2 regions of the Sinobaca sp. TMA16-18 genome follow, and region 1 is predicted to be linked to the other one. Evidence: a T-box and tRNA genes for the amino acid it is inferred to sense, from the RefSeq annotation. Region 1 holds a T-box; the other holds one or more tRNA genes.
The links. The T-box of region 1 lies ahead of metG (methionine--tRNA ligase). A T-box ahead of a tRNA ligase gene usually reads a tRNA of that ligase, here a tRNA-Met.
Positions count from the first base shown of each region.

Region 1 (6,471 bases):
AGCTACTGTGTTTATTATGGATGTGGAACGATTTGAGAAGTTTTAAGGCGGGCGTTAATTAATGAAATGGACGGATATGGAAGTAGAGCAGCCCACAGTAATGACCATGCTGCGGCAGGCTATCAAAAAAGATAGGCTGTCGCATGCTTATATTTTTGAAGGCATGCACGGCAGCAAAAAAGAAGACGTAGCCCTGTTGATGGCCCAGAGCATTTTCTGTGCCAGGCAGACAGAAGGCAGGCCATGTGAAACCTGCGTGGAATGCAAACGCATTGCCCACGGCAATCACCCCGACGTGATGCTTCTGCATCCGGACGGGGATTCCATTAAAAAAGCCCAGGTGGAAGCCCTCCAAAAAGAATTCACTTATAAAGGAATGGAAGCAGGCACGAAGGTGTACCTTGTCCATAAAGCGGATACGATGACAGCCAGTGCCGGAAACAGCCTCCTGAAGTTTTTAGAAGAACCTGCCAGCCCGACCATGGCGGTACTGCTTACAGAAAATGCCCATTTTCTGCTTCCGACTATTCAATCAAGAGCGCAGCGAATCAGCTTTGCGCCGCCGCTTCTTTCCACAAGAACGGCTTATTTTCAAGAGCAGGGGATGAGTCCGGCCAATGCCGGCCTGCTGGCACGGCTGCCTGATGAAACCCTTGACAACTATGAGGAAGAGAGCAAAGAGTGGATTGTACAGGGGCGGGCTCTAGTGATACAATTAGTAAACGAGGTGAACCAAAGACCTCAGCAGGCATTATTGACGTTACAGGAAAAGTGGCTCGTTCATTTTAAAGATAGAAAAGAGCTGGACATTGGCTTGGATCTGCTGCTCTTTTGGTACCGTGATCTACTCTCTGTTCAGAAAGCAGGCGGAGAATTTGCTTATCCTGATCAAATGGAAAAGCTTGAATCACAGGCCCTTTCCATAACAGAACAAGAGATTGCTGCATCGATGCAGTTTATCCTGGACGCGAAACGACGTCTTCGCGCTAATGTAAATAACCAGCTTCTGATGGAGCAGTTAGTGCTCCATTTACAGGAGGGATCGTAGCCTTGCATGACGTAGTAGGAGTCAGATTTAAGAAAGCAGGCAAGATATATTACTTTTCACCAGGTGAGTTGACCATTCCCGCTGAGGAATGGATTGTTGTAGAAACCGCCCGCGGTGTAGAATACGGAAAAGTAGTCATTGGCAACAAACAGGTAAATGAAGATGATGTAGTCCTGCCTTTAAAAAAAGTGCTGCGTATTGCAGACAGTAAAGATAAAAAAGCCATGGAAGAAAACAAAACGTTGTCGGAAAAAGCATTTGCTACCTGTGCTGCAAAAATTTCCGAACACAGCTTAGATATGAAGCTGGTCAATGTAGAATATACTTTTGACCGCAATAAAGTGCTTTTTTACTTTACGGCGGACGGACGCATCGACTTCAGGAATTTAGTAAAAGATTTAGCTTCAGTATTCCGGACACGTATTGAACTTCGCCAGATCGGTGTAAGAGACGAAGCCAAAATGCTTGGCGGGATCGGCCCCTGCGGCCGTGTCCTCTGCTGTTCCACCTTTTTGGGCGATTTTGAGCCGGTTTCTATTAAGATGGCCAAAGACCAGAATCTCTCGTTAAATCCGGCTAAGATTTCCGGGCTGTGCGGACGGTTGATGTGCTGTCTTAAATATGAAAACGATCATTATGAGCAGGCGAAAAAAGACCTGCCTGATATCGGCCAGAAAATCGAAACACCGGAAGGCCGGGGAAAAGTAGCAGGAATCAATATACTCGAACGGCTGGTTCAGGTTCATATTGCAGAGCGTGAAAATGTGCTGGAATACAGTCTTGACGAATTAATGGAGCAGGGATTCATTACTCGCTGATAGCATACGGATAGTTGGGGTGGGGAGGAACGTGGAGAAACGAGAAATATTTTCGCAGGTCATTCATATGGAAGAACGAATCGGTGCTTTGCATGATGAACTGGGAGAATTAAAAGAACAGCTGGCTATGCTGATTGAAGAAAATCAGGCTCTTTCTCTGGAAAACAAGCATCTGCGTAAACGGTTGGATGTAAAAGAAGAGGCCAGGCTGGAAATGGAAAAACTTCAGGTAAACAAAAAACCGAAGCGTACAAGTGTAGGCGAAGGGTATGATAACCTGGCGCGCCTTTATCATGAAGGCTTTCACATTTGCAACATGCATTATGGAAGTCTTCGTACAGATGGCGATTGTTTATTCTGCTTATCCTTCCTCCAGCAAAAATAAAAAACAGGCTGTCTAAAAGTGATATTCACTCTTTGGGCAGTCTTTTTATGTGTAAAATGGAATAAGCCGTTTATCGAAATAAAGGAGTGGCAGCACGTGACAGATTCAAAAGAACGTATTGATTACATAACAAAAACCCTGCAGATTATTCAAAGCGAGGACGTATTCTCGTTTTCTATGGATGCGGTGCTTTTGGCAAGGTTTGCCTGGGTGCCTATTACAAAGGGTACTATCATCGATCTGTGCAGCGGAAACGGTGTTATACCGCTGGTGTTGTCCACAAGAAGCCAAGTTTCCATGACCGGGGTGGAAATTCAGCCCCGTTTGAAAGAGATGGCCGACCGCAGTATTCACCTGAATGATCTCTCTGACCGGATCCAATGCATAGAAGGAGATGTGAGAGAAGTACCATTCTCTCTGGAACAGGCAGATCTGGTAACGTGCAATCCTCCATATTTCGCGGCAGCCGGCGAAGCGGAATATCATAACAATCCCCACTTTGCCGCAGCGAGGCATGAGCAAAACGGCACCTTGCAGGATATCGTGAAGGCTGCTTCCCGTATGGTAAAGCAGAAGGGGAAAGTAGCGATGGTGCTTCGTCCGGAACGTTTTCTGGAGCTGGTGCAGCTTTATCAGCAGTACGGTATTGAACCGAAACGGGCAAAATGGATTCATCCGCTGGCCGACCGCCCAGCGAATATTCTGCTGCTGGAAGGTATAAAAAACGGCCGACCTGGTCTGACGATAGAACCGCCTTTGATTGTATATGATGAAAACAGGCAATATACAAAGGAGTTTCAGAATTATTATGAAGGAAGCGACTAAACGGTACTATGTATATATTCTCTGCTGTGCCGACAACACCTTATATACCGGGTATACTGACAATGTGGAAAGAAGAGTCGCAGTCCATGAAGCGGGAAAAGGTGCAAAGTATACAAGAGGGCGCGGCCCTTTTGTGTTAATGCATCAAGAAATGTTTTCCACTAAATGGGAAGCAATGCAGCGGGAGCGGGAGATTAAATCCTGGAATCGGGAGAAAAAAGAAATGTTGATTCAACACAACAGAGGAGGCAGGCATGAAACAACAACATAGTTATGCCGAGGAAGGCGGAAGCCTGTATTTGGTTGCAACGCCGATAGGGAATTTAGAAGATATGACATGGCGGGCCGTCCGGATTTTAAAAGAAGCAGATATCATTTTTGCAGAAGATACCAGACAAACTAAAAAACTTTGCTCACACTTTGATATTCATACGCCCATGAACAGTTATCATGAGCACAATAAGCAGTATAAAGGAGAAGCTATTCTACAGGCGCTGCAGGACCAAAAAACCGTGGCGCTTGTAAGTGATGCCGGCATGCCGCTTGTGTCGGACCCAGGTCTTGAAATTGTGAAACAGTGTGTCGACCTGGATATCCCCGTAATTCCCCTTCCGGGAGCGAATGCGGTTCTTCCCGCTCTCGCTGCATCCGGGCTGGCCGCCCAGGGTTTCTATTTTTACGGATTTCTTCCAAGAAAGAAAAAAGACCGGCTCGAGGAACTGGCGCGGCTTTCTGAAATCGGCGTACCAATGATTTTCTATGAAGCTCCCCATCGGCTGAAAGATATGCTCAAAGATATGAGCAGCGTGTGGGGGGACCGGCAGGCATCTCTTGGCAGAGAACTGACCAAACGTTTTGAGGAGTTTACGCGCGGTCGTATATCAGAGCTGGCCGATTACGCAGGCTCTCACCAAATAAAAGGGGAATGTTCTCTTGTAGTGGAAGCAGGAAGCGGCGATCTGGCGCAAAAAAACGACTGGTGGGAAGAATACAGCCTTCAGGATCATGTTCATTATTATATAAATGAAGGAATGACATCAAAAGATGCAATTAAACAGGCCGCCGTGGACCGGAATATTCCTAAACGGGAAATTTACGCGGCTTATCACGAGATTAAAGGTGAATAAACTACGCTGTACCCAAAAAAAGGCGGCATCCAAAAGGATGCCGCTTACTTATTTGATTAGGCGTTCGTCTTGTGCTTGCTTGTGTAGCTTTGAAGATCTTTCAAGATTTCCTCTGCGCCTTCTGGGGAAAGAATAATTTTGCCGCCGGCAAGAGAAACGTTATCGTCCGATACTTCACCAGTAACCTGGCAGGTCATGTTCGGCTTGTATTTTTTCAAAATAATGCGGTCGTGATCCACATAAATTTCCAATGCATCCTTTTCAGCGATTTCCAATGTGCGGCGAAGTTCGATAGGAATAACTACCCGGCCCAGTTCATCTACCTTACGTACAATACCTGTTGATTTCATAATATTCGTCCTCCTAGGATTTAAATCATTTATGTCATCTTTCGACATTTTTCTCTATTTGTAACCTAAGAATACCAATGTTTCCAAACCAAGTCAAATATTTTTAACTCCATACCATTGTAATATATAGAAATTTTTTCATATTAATAAAACCCTTTTATACCAGCATTTAAATAAGTATATAGAAAGTATATTATGTTTTAGCCTCTGGTGTAATTTCCATTTGCCGATCCAATAAATGAACGAATAAGAAAAAATAAAGGTGTTTTTGTCGAAAAAAGTCGAACTGTTAGACAGTGACTAATACATTGACAGTGAAGGCTTTCCCGGATATATTTACTATTGATGTCTAATATAAAATGAATACTGTTTTCCTATGAAAGGATAAGTACAAAAGGACGCTGTAACAGAGAGCCGGGAACTGCTGAAAACCGGTACAGCTGGAATTTTCGAAAATGGTCCGGGAGGAACTTTCTCTTGAGTTTAAAAAAATAAAAGAGAAACGTATTTCTGCGTTAAAGATAAGCGTTGTTTTCTGATGGAGCTTTCAGAAGAAGCGCACCGAGCCCCCGCCGTTTACCGGGGGAAATTTGGGTGGTACCGCGTGAGTAGAAACTCTCGTCCCTTTGCAGGACGAGGGTTTATTTTATTTTATATAAGAAGTTTTTTCTATTAAGGAGGCCCCATTATGACAAAGAATGATAAGACGTTTTACCTGACAACGCCCATATACTATCCAAGCGCCAAGCTTCATATCGGCCACGCCTACACGACTGTAGCCGGTGACGCTATGGCCCGCTATAAGCGCCTGCGTGGATACGATGTGCGCTATTTAACGGGCACAGACGAACACGGCCAGAAAATTGAGCGAAAGGCCGAAGAAAAAGGTGTGTCTCCACAGGAGTTTGTTGATGAGGTGGTTACAGGTATTAAAGACCTCTGGGAAAAGCTTGATATTTCCTATGATGATTTTATCCGCACGACAGAATCACGGCATAAAGAAGTAGTCCAGAAGATTTTTGAAACCTTAAAGAAAAACGGCGATATTTATTTAGATGAATATGAAGGCTGGTATTCGGTGCCGGATGAAACATTTTATACCGAAAGGCAGCTCGATGACCCTATTTACGAAAACGAAAAAATAGTCGGCGGCAAAAGCCCGGACAGCGGCCATGCGGTCGAGTGGGTAAGAGAGCGCTCGTACTTTTTCCGGATGAGCAGGTATGCCGACCGCCTGTTAAAATATTACGAGGAAAATCCTGAATTTATCCAGCCGGAATCCCGCAAAAATGAAATGATCAATAACTTTATTAAACCAGGGCTCGAAGACCTTGCTGTCTCCCGGACCGCATTTAAATGGGGCATTCCGGTAGAAAGCGATCCGGAGCACGTCGTTTACGTTTGGATAGATGCATTGTCCAATTACATCACGGCACTTGGGTACAGTACGGACCAGGATGAAGATTACCAGAAATTCTGGCCGGCAGACGTGCATATTGTTGGAAAAGAAATTGTTCGTTTCCACACAATATACTGGCCGATCATGCTGATGGCTCTTGATCTGCCACTGCCAAAGAAAGTATTCGGCCACGGCTGGCTTCTGATGAAAGATGGAAAAATGTCGAAATCAAAAGGCAATGTGGTCGATCCGATTCCGCTCATAGAGCGCTATGGATTAGATGCCCTCCGCTACTACCTGCTTCGGGAAGTACCATTCGGCTCCGACGGTGTCTTTACGCCGGAAGGTTTTGTGGACCGTATCAACTACGACCTGGCCAATGACCTGGGAAACCTGCTTAACCGTACGGTAGCAATGGTGAATAAATACAAAGGCGGAACGCTTCCGGCTTACTTGAAAGACGGAACGCCGTTTGATGATTCCCTGGTAGAGCTTGTAGAAGTTACGGTGGCAAAGGTT
Region 1 covers NZ_JCAKFM010000014.1:2,689-9,159, forward strand. Annotated here, with positions in the region: gene darA (cyclic di-AMP receptor DarA) at 1-46, shown strand, start outside; gene holB (DNA polymerase III subunit delta') at 62-1,048, shown strand; gene AC5W14_RS16440 (PSP1 domain-containing protein) at 1,051-1,866, shown strand; gene yabA (DNA replication initiation control protein YabA) at 1,898-2,251, shown strand; gene AC5W14_RS16450 (tRNA1(Val) (adenine(37)-N6)-methyltransferase) at 2,348-3,076, shown strand; gene AC5W14_RS16455 (GIY-YIG nuclease family protein) at 3,060-3,347, shown strand; gene rsmI (16S rRNA (cytidine(1402)-2'-O)-methyltransferase) at 3,331-4,203, shown strand; gene abrB (transition state genes transcriptional regulator AbrB) at 4,260-4,553, opposite strand; T-box leader at 4,921-5,182, shown strand; gene metG (methionine--tRNA ligase) at 5,242-6,471, shown strand, end outside.

Region 2 (6,471 bases), on a different contig from region 1:
TTACCTGCAGCTTCCTCTGAGTTCAGCAGCTCTCCTTTTACCCCGCGGAGCGCACTTTCGTATTCTTCTTCCAGAAAGCTTGTTCCAACCAGATCGGAGCGATCGTAGCCGAGAGCCAGGTATTCATCAATTGTTTCACGAGGGATGGAGCCAACAGAACCGAAAAAGCCGGGAAATGACTCATCAAACACATACTGCCTGTTCGAATCTCTTAGTAAATCCACTCCCGGCAGTTCTTCAAGGCGTACGCTTACTTCATGCGCTTCTTCTCTCGTTAAATTTTCTTTTACTCTTTGCGGTGAATCATTATACCCGGATATCATTTCCCGCCATACTGCCACGGTTTCAAGCTCTGTCCCTTGAATATCATTTAACTGTTCATCCGTAATTCTTTCCAGCTGCAGGTCATAAGGATCTTCTCCATCTTCTCCTGCTGCTGCCATTTCTTCTTCGGAGAGAAGAGCTTCCGCTTCTTCTTCCCGTGTAAGAAGCCAGTAGTCTCTTAAGTCTCTATCCGTAATTCCCTCTGTATCCATTTCCAGATATCCGCTCAGCTTTTCAGCAATATCCAATCTTTCTTCATCAGATACGCTTGATGAGTTCGTATATGTAAGTGAGAGAATTAACTGATTGTCTACAGCGATTTCGCCGTTTCTGTCATACATCACTCCACGAGGCGCATCAATTCTTGTTACAGGTTCGCTCGCTTCTTCCAGATCTTGTTCAAAGCTGTCCCCTTGTACGATTTGTATAAATCCCAACCTTAATATTAGTGCAGAAAAAAGTATAAACACTGCGAAAAAAAGCACATTCAATCGTCTAGGAAGATGACTTTTTCTGGTTTTTCTTGATGCCACTGCAATCCCTCTTTCTTTGATACGGACTCGTACGATTTGGATCTTTAGTGTCCGGGCGCGTACCCTGATTTTACCATACTCTACGTACGATAAAAAGAAAGCAGATGGTTCATCTTTTTCAAAAGAAAAGGTAATGACAAAAAAAGACACCGATTATCATTTATCGATAATCGGTGTCTGCTTTAACTTATTAAGGCTGTATTGCTGCATCCTGCAAAATAAATTAATTATTTAGCTTCTGAATAACGCTTTTCTACTTCATTCCAGTTAATGATGTTCCAGAATGCATCAATATATTCAGGACGACGGTTCTGGTATTTAAGGTAGTATGCATGCTCCCATACATCCAAACCTAAGATAGGCGTTTTGCCTTCCATGATTGGGGAATCCTGGTTAGCTGTGCTCATAATCTCAAGCTCTCCGCCGGATAGTACGAGCCATGCCCAGCCGGATCCAAAGCGGCCGGTTGCTGCAGCTGCGAACTCTTCCTGAAATTTCTCAAAGCTGCCAAACTTGCTTTCAATTGCACTTGCAAGATCTCCGCTTGGCTTGCCGCCGCCATCCGGGCTTAGGATCTGCCAGAAGAATGTATGGTTGGCATGGCCGCCGCCGTTATTTCTAACTGCTGTACGGATATTTTCAGGAATGGAATTAAGGTCTCTAATAAGGTCTTCTACATCTTTACCTGCAAGATCGTCATGACCTTCCAATGCTGCATTAAGTTTTGTTACGTAAGTGTTGTGATGCTTGTCGTGATGAATCTGCATCGTTGTTGCGTCTACATGAGGCTCTAGTGCGTTTTCTGCGTAAGGTAGTTTAGGTAATTCGTAATTTGACAATTAAATCTCCTCCTTGGAATGTAAACGTGTAATAAAAATCAAAGAATATAGCTTTCAGCTATACAACATAAATAAATGTAACAAAACAGTGACAAATTTACAATCAATATGCTGTTTCTGCCATTTATTTCTATTGTAGACACTAATCTCTATACCCAGCCCTATTATTCTTTAAACTAAAGAAAACACAAAAAAAGCACACAGATGTGTGCTTTGAATAATTGTAATGGTGGACCCTGTAGGACTCGAACCTACGACCGGACGGTTATGAGCCGTCTGCTCTAACCAACTGAGCTAAGGGTCCTTCACATGGGGCGGCTGATGGGAATCGAACCCACGAATGCCGGAACCACAATCCGGTGCGTTAACCACTTCGCCACAACCGCCATGTAAGTATTCTTTTTTTAATATGGTAGCGGCGGAGGGAGTCGAACCCCCGACCTCACGGGTATGAACCGTACGCTCTAGCCAGCTGAGCTACACCGCCATATGGCTCCACAGGCAGGATTCGAACCTGCGACCGATCGGTTAACAGCCGATAGCTCTACCACTGAGCTACTGTGGAATATCCTGTTACTATGTATAAACGTCTTCTAACAGCGACATTTATCATAATACCACGATAATAATAGAACGTCAATGCTTATTTTTTAACAACAGATCAGGTAAAAATAAGATATAGAAAGTAAATACCGTTTCCTACGAGCAGCACGCCTTTCAGCACAACACTCACTAGAAAACCAACCAAAGAACCGGTTCCAACCCGGCCCAGCTTCTGCCACGATTTTTCCCCGGAGATGATTTCACCAATAACCGCTCCTACAATTGCACCGATTAACACGCCTACAATTGGAATGATAAAGGGACCGACAATTAAACCAATGATACTTCCCCACGTGGCCGCTTTCGATCCACCGGTCCGTTCTATTCCATAATACTGCACCGCATAATCAATAATAAACAGCAGCGCTGCAATAATAATCTGGCTTATCCAGAACCAGGCGGTAAGCGTACCGAACCCTTCGGCTGCAGCAATCAAAACAACGGCTGCAATAAAGAAAATCCCGCCGGGAACAATCGGGTAAATTAATGCGATCAGGGCAAGTGCATAAGCCATAAAGGCCAGCGCATAAAAAATATAGTCCATTTTTTTCCTCCTTTTAAAAACGTCCGCTGCCTTTGAAAGGTCAGCGGACGAAATCATTTGGTTATATCATACGATATTAATCGCGTTCATGTAAAACGGCTTCAGCAATATTTACACTGTGATCGCCGATTCTTTCCAGGTTGCTGATAATATCTACAAAAACAATACCAGCTGATCCGGAGCAGCGACCTTCGTTCACACGTAAAATGTGCTTTTTACGAAGCTTACGTTCCATTTTATCGATTTGTTCCTCGAATTTGATAACCTCTCTGGCACTCTCATGTGCTTCTTCCATGTTGTCATTTTCCAGTGAACTAATGGCTTTCTGGAGAGTTTTAATCGTTAAGTCAAACATCTCTTCCATATCCTGGTAGGCATCTTCTGACATCGTTACTTTGTTTGTCATCTGATAATCCACAAGTTCCATCACGTTTTCCATATGATCGCCTACACGCTCAATATCCCGTACTGTATCCATAAGCATTGAATGCAGCTTGGAATTTTCATCCGAGAGCGAACGCTGGGAAATCAAAATCAGATAATCCGTTATTTTTCGGTCCAGGTTGTTAATTGCTTCTTCAAACTGCACCGTAAGTTCTGCATGGCGTTTATGATTTGTTTTCAAATACTTATGGGATTCTATTAATCCCTTTTCAGCAAATTCAGCCATCCGCATTGTCTCCGCTTTTGCCTGTCCGAGTGCCACCCCCGGCGAGCGCTGGATAAAGGAAGGATCCAAATGCTGTGCTTTGTATTCAATTTCTGTGTCTTTTCCTGGAATCAGCTTGGTCACAATAATTGCAAGTACTGCGACAAAAGGCAGCTGAATGATTGTATTCGACACGTTAAAGATACCGTGGGCAAACGCAATAGTCATAGGTGCATTCAGGTTCAGGGCATTCTGAATGCCTCCTATCATGGCGGTATACGGCACAATTAAGATAATAACGATCGTTGCTCCGATTACATTAAAGATAACGTGTGTCAGTGCTGCGCGTTTCGCTGCAAGAGAAGCACCTAGAGACGCGAGAACCGCAGTAATCGTCGTTCCAATATTATCACCGAACAATACTGGCATAGCAGCAGCAAGCTCTATAGCTCCCTGGTCATAAAGCTCCTGGAGCAGTCCGATAGAAGCAGAGGAGCTTTGCACGGCAACGGTAAATACGGTACCGATTAACACACCAAGCAGTGGATTCTCACTTACGCTTACCGTAAGCTCACGAAAAGCTGGCAGTCCTTCAAGCGGCTCTACTCCATCTCCCATTAGAGAAAGGCCGAAGAAAAGCGCTCCAAATCCAAAAACAGCCTGACCGATATTGTTCATTTTTTTATTTTTAAAGAAGAAAATTAATACGGTTCCTATGAAAATAATAGGCAGGGCATAATCTTCAATTTTGATACCAATAATAAAGGCTGTAACTGTCGTACCAATGTTCGCGCCCATAATAACACCGATCGCCTGGGAAAGCGTCATAAAACCGGCGTTTACCAGCCCGATCGTCAGCACTGTTGTTCCTGTGCTCGTTTGTATAAGTATAGTTACAACAATTCCGGCCACTACACCCATAACCGGATTACTCGTAAATTTGTCGAGAATATCCCTTAATTTATCCCCGGCAATCTTCTGCAGGCCATCCCCTAAATATTTAATACCAAATAGGAAAATACCTAATCCCCCAAAAAAAGTAAATAGTATCGTTTGAAGATCCAACACCCTCATCCCTTCGTTTTAAAAATTCCCCTAAGACAAACCTTCATCAGCGTACTTGTTTAATATTGAGTAAAGATTGAGTTTTTGTAAAGATTATATTACATTTTATTCTGCTTTTATTTTCCCTGTTTACCTGAGCGATATTGTGGCTTGTTTCTATTTACGTTAGAATAAGTCTCGCAGGACATAGAGGAGGCAGTAAATGTCTATTATTCAACTATTTATAAAAAGTTTATATTCCCCCCTTCACATTGCAAGGTTCCGCTTTCAAAAAATAGGCCGAACAATTCTTTATATATTTTTTCTCATGCTGCTGGCAAGTATACCAGCAAGCATCGCCCTGTCTCAATCGCTTTCGCAGGTGTCGGATGAACTGGATACCCTCTTACAGGAAGAGGTGCCTGATTTCAGTATTGAAAACGGCCAGCTCGTCAGCGAAGCCGAAGGCCCTCAATACATTGGAGAAGGTGACGATGAATTGGTATTTGACCCAAGCGGCGAAGTAACAGCAGAAGAAATGGCTGCAGCCGACCAGTCGGCGCTTCTTCAGGAAGAAGTCGTGATCGGAAGCGGCGGAGACAGCCAGGTTTATTCATACAGCCAGGCCGGCAATATTTCATTTACAAAACAGGAGCTGTCTAATTTGGCTTCATCGCTGCAGGATGTGCTCTACATTTTAATTCCTGTTGCTGTTATCGGCTTATACTTACTTAATACGACGCTGAAATTCATCGGCATCTTTGCGCTTTCCGTATTTGGATTGATGATTCGTAAAGCCTCCCCTATTCCGTTAAATTACCGATTCATTTGGATAATGAGCGCTTTCGCTGTCACACTTCCAACGATAGCCATTACTCTTTTAGATCTGCTTCCTTTTCAAATTCCTGTGGGATTCACTATTTACTGGCTGTTGGCTTTCTTTATGCTGTATCGTGCCTACCGCTCCCTTCCACGCCCAAAGAAAAGCAGCAGTCCGGCTTAATGCCGTACTGCTGCTTCTTTTTTTACGAAGACGTCTGGGAGGCCTGCTCTGCTTTTTTTACTAAAATTCTTGTACCGTCAGCAGATACTACCTCTATCTCGACTCCGGACTCTATCCATTGCCCACCGCTTGTAGCACTGTAACGTTCTCCTTCAACTTCAATAGTGCCGGTCGGCCGGAAAGCAGTAAGTGCCTTTCCTTTCTTTCCAATCAGCCCTTTGTAGGATTCATTCATGGAATTATAGCCGGAGTCGCTGCTGAGCTTATCCTTAAGCGTAAGCTTGTCCCAAAGTCCTCTTCTTGGGAACACTTTCAAAAACACGAGTGCTCCGACAATACCGAGCAGAAAGCCGAATACAGCCAGTACTCCGTATAAAATACTTGGTGTCGGCACAGCCACACTTAAACTCATCAGAATAATACCGATCACTCCAAACGTGCCATCCCCTGTCACTTTACCATCAAAAATAATGAGCATTAATCCACCCGCATACAGAGCTACAATCCAAATGCTGGCTGCCCCATCAATGTGATGGGCAAAAAATAATGTAATAAAGGCAAGTCCCAGGATTCCGAATAGACCTTTTGTTTTCACTAGCAGTTCACCTATAAGAAACAATGTCGCGAGAAAGACGACGATAAAACCGACGCTTGCCTGATCGAGCCATTCCATTCCTTTCAGCTCCTTCGTTTTCATCTGGTTGTCTATATAATACGATTTTACCGTTGTTAGGTTTCAGATTCAATTTATCTCTTCTTTATATTGGAAATATTTTTAAAATTGGGCGCTGTTTTTGTCCATTTAACGAAGTGCTCCCTTTTTGCATAAAAAAAGAGAGCCGTTTAAAAAGCTCTCTCTACTTTATTTCTATTTCATTCAACTGTTGGATTCTGATTCAGAAGAACCACCGAAAATGGAGTCAATAATACCG
Region 2 covers NZ_JCAKFM010000003.1:266,986-273,456, forward strand. Annotated here, with positions in the region: gene AC5W14_RS07605 (peptidoglycan D,D-transpeptidase FtsI family protein) at 1-857, opposite strand, end outside; gene AC5W14_RS07610 (superoxide dismutase) at 1,085-1,696, opposite strand; tRNA gene AC5W14_RS07615 (tRNA-Ile) at 1,924-2,000, opposite strand; tRNA gene AC5W14_RS07620 (tRNA-His) at 2,007-2,082, opposite strand; tRNA gene AC5W14_RS07625 (tRNA-Met) at 2,107-2,183, opposite strand; tRNA gene AC5W14_RS07630 (tRNA-Asn) at 2,187-2,261, opposite strand; gene AC5W14_RS07635 (DUF456 domain-containing protein) at 2,358-2,843, opposite strand; gene AC5W14_RS07640 (Na/Pi cotransporter family protein) at 2,920-4,566, opposite strand; gene AC5W14_RS07645 (DUF1189 domain-containing protein) at 4,760-5,539, shown strand; gene AC5W14_RS07650 (NfeD family protein) at 5,562-6,236, opposite strand; gene AC5W14_RS07655 (DUF1002 domain-containing protein) at 6,417-6,471, opposite strand, start outside.
Region 2: it encodes a tRNA-Met, which carries the amino acid that the T-box ahead of metG (methionine--tRNA ligase) is inferred to sense. The anticodon was not compared.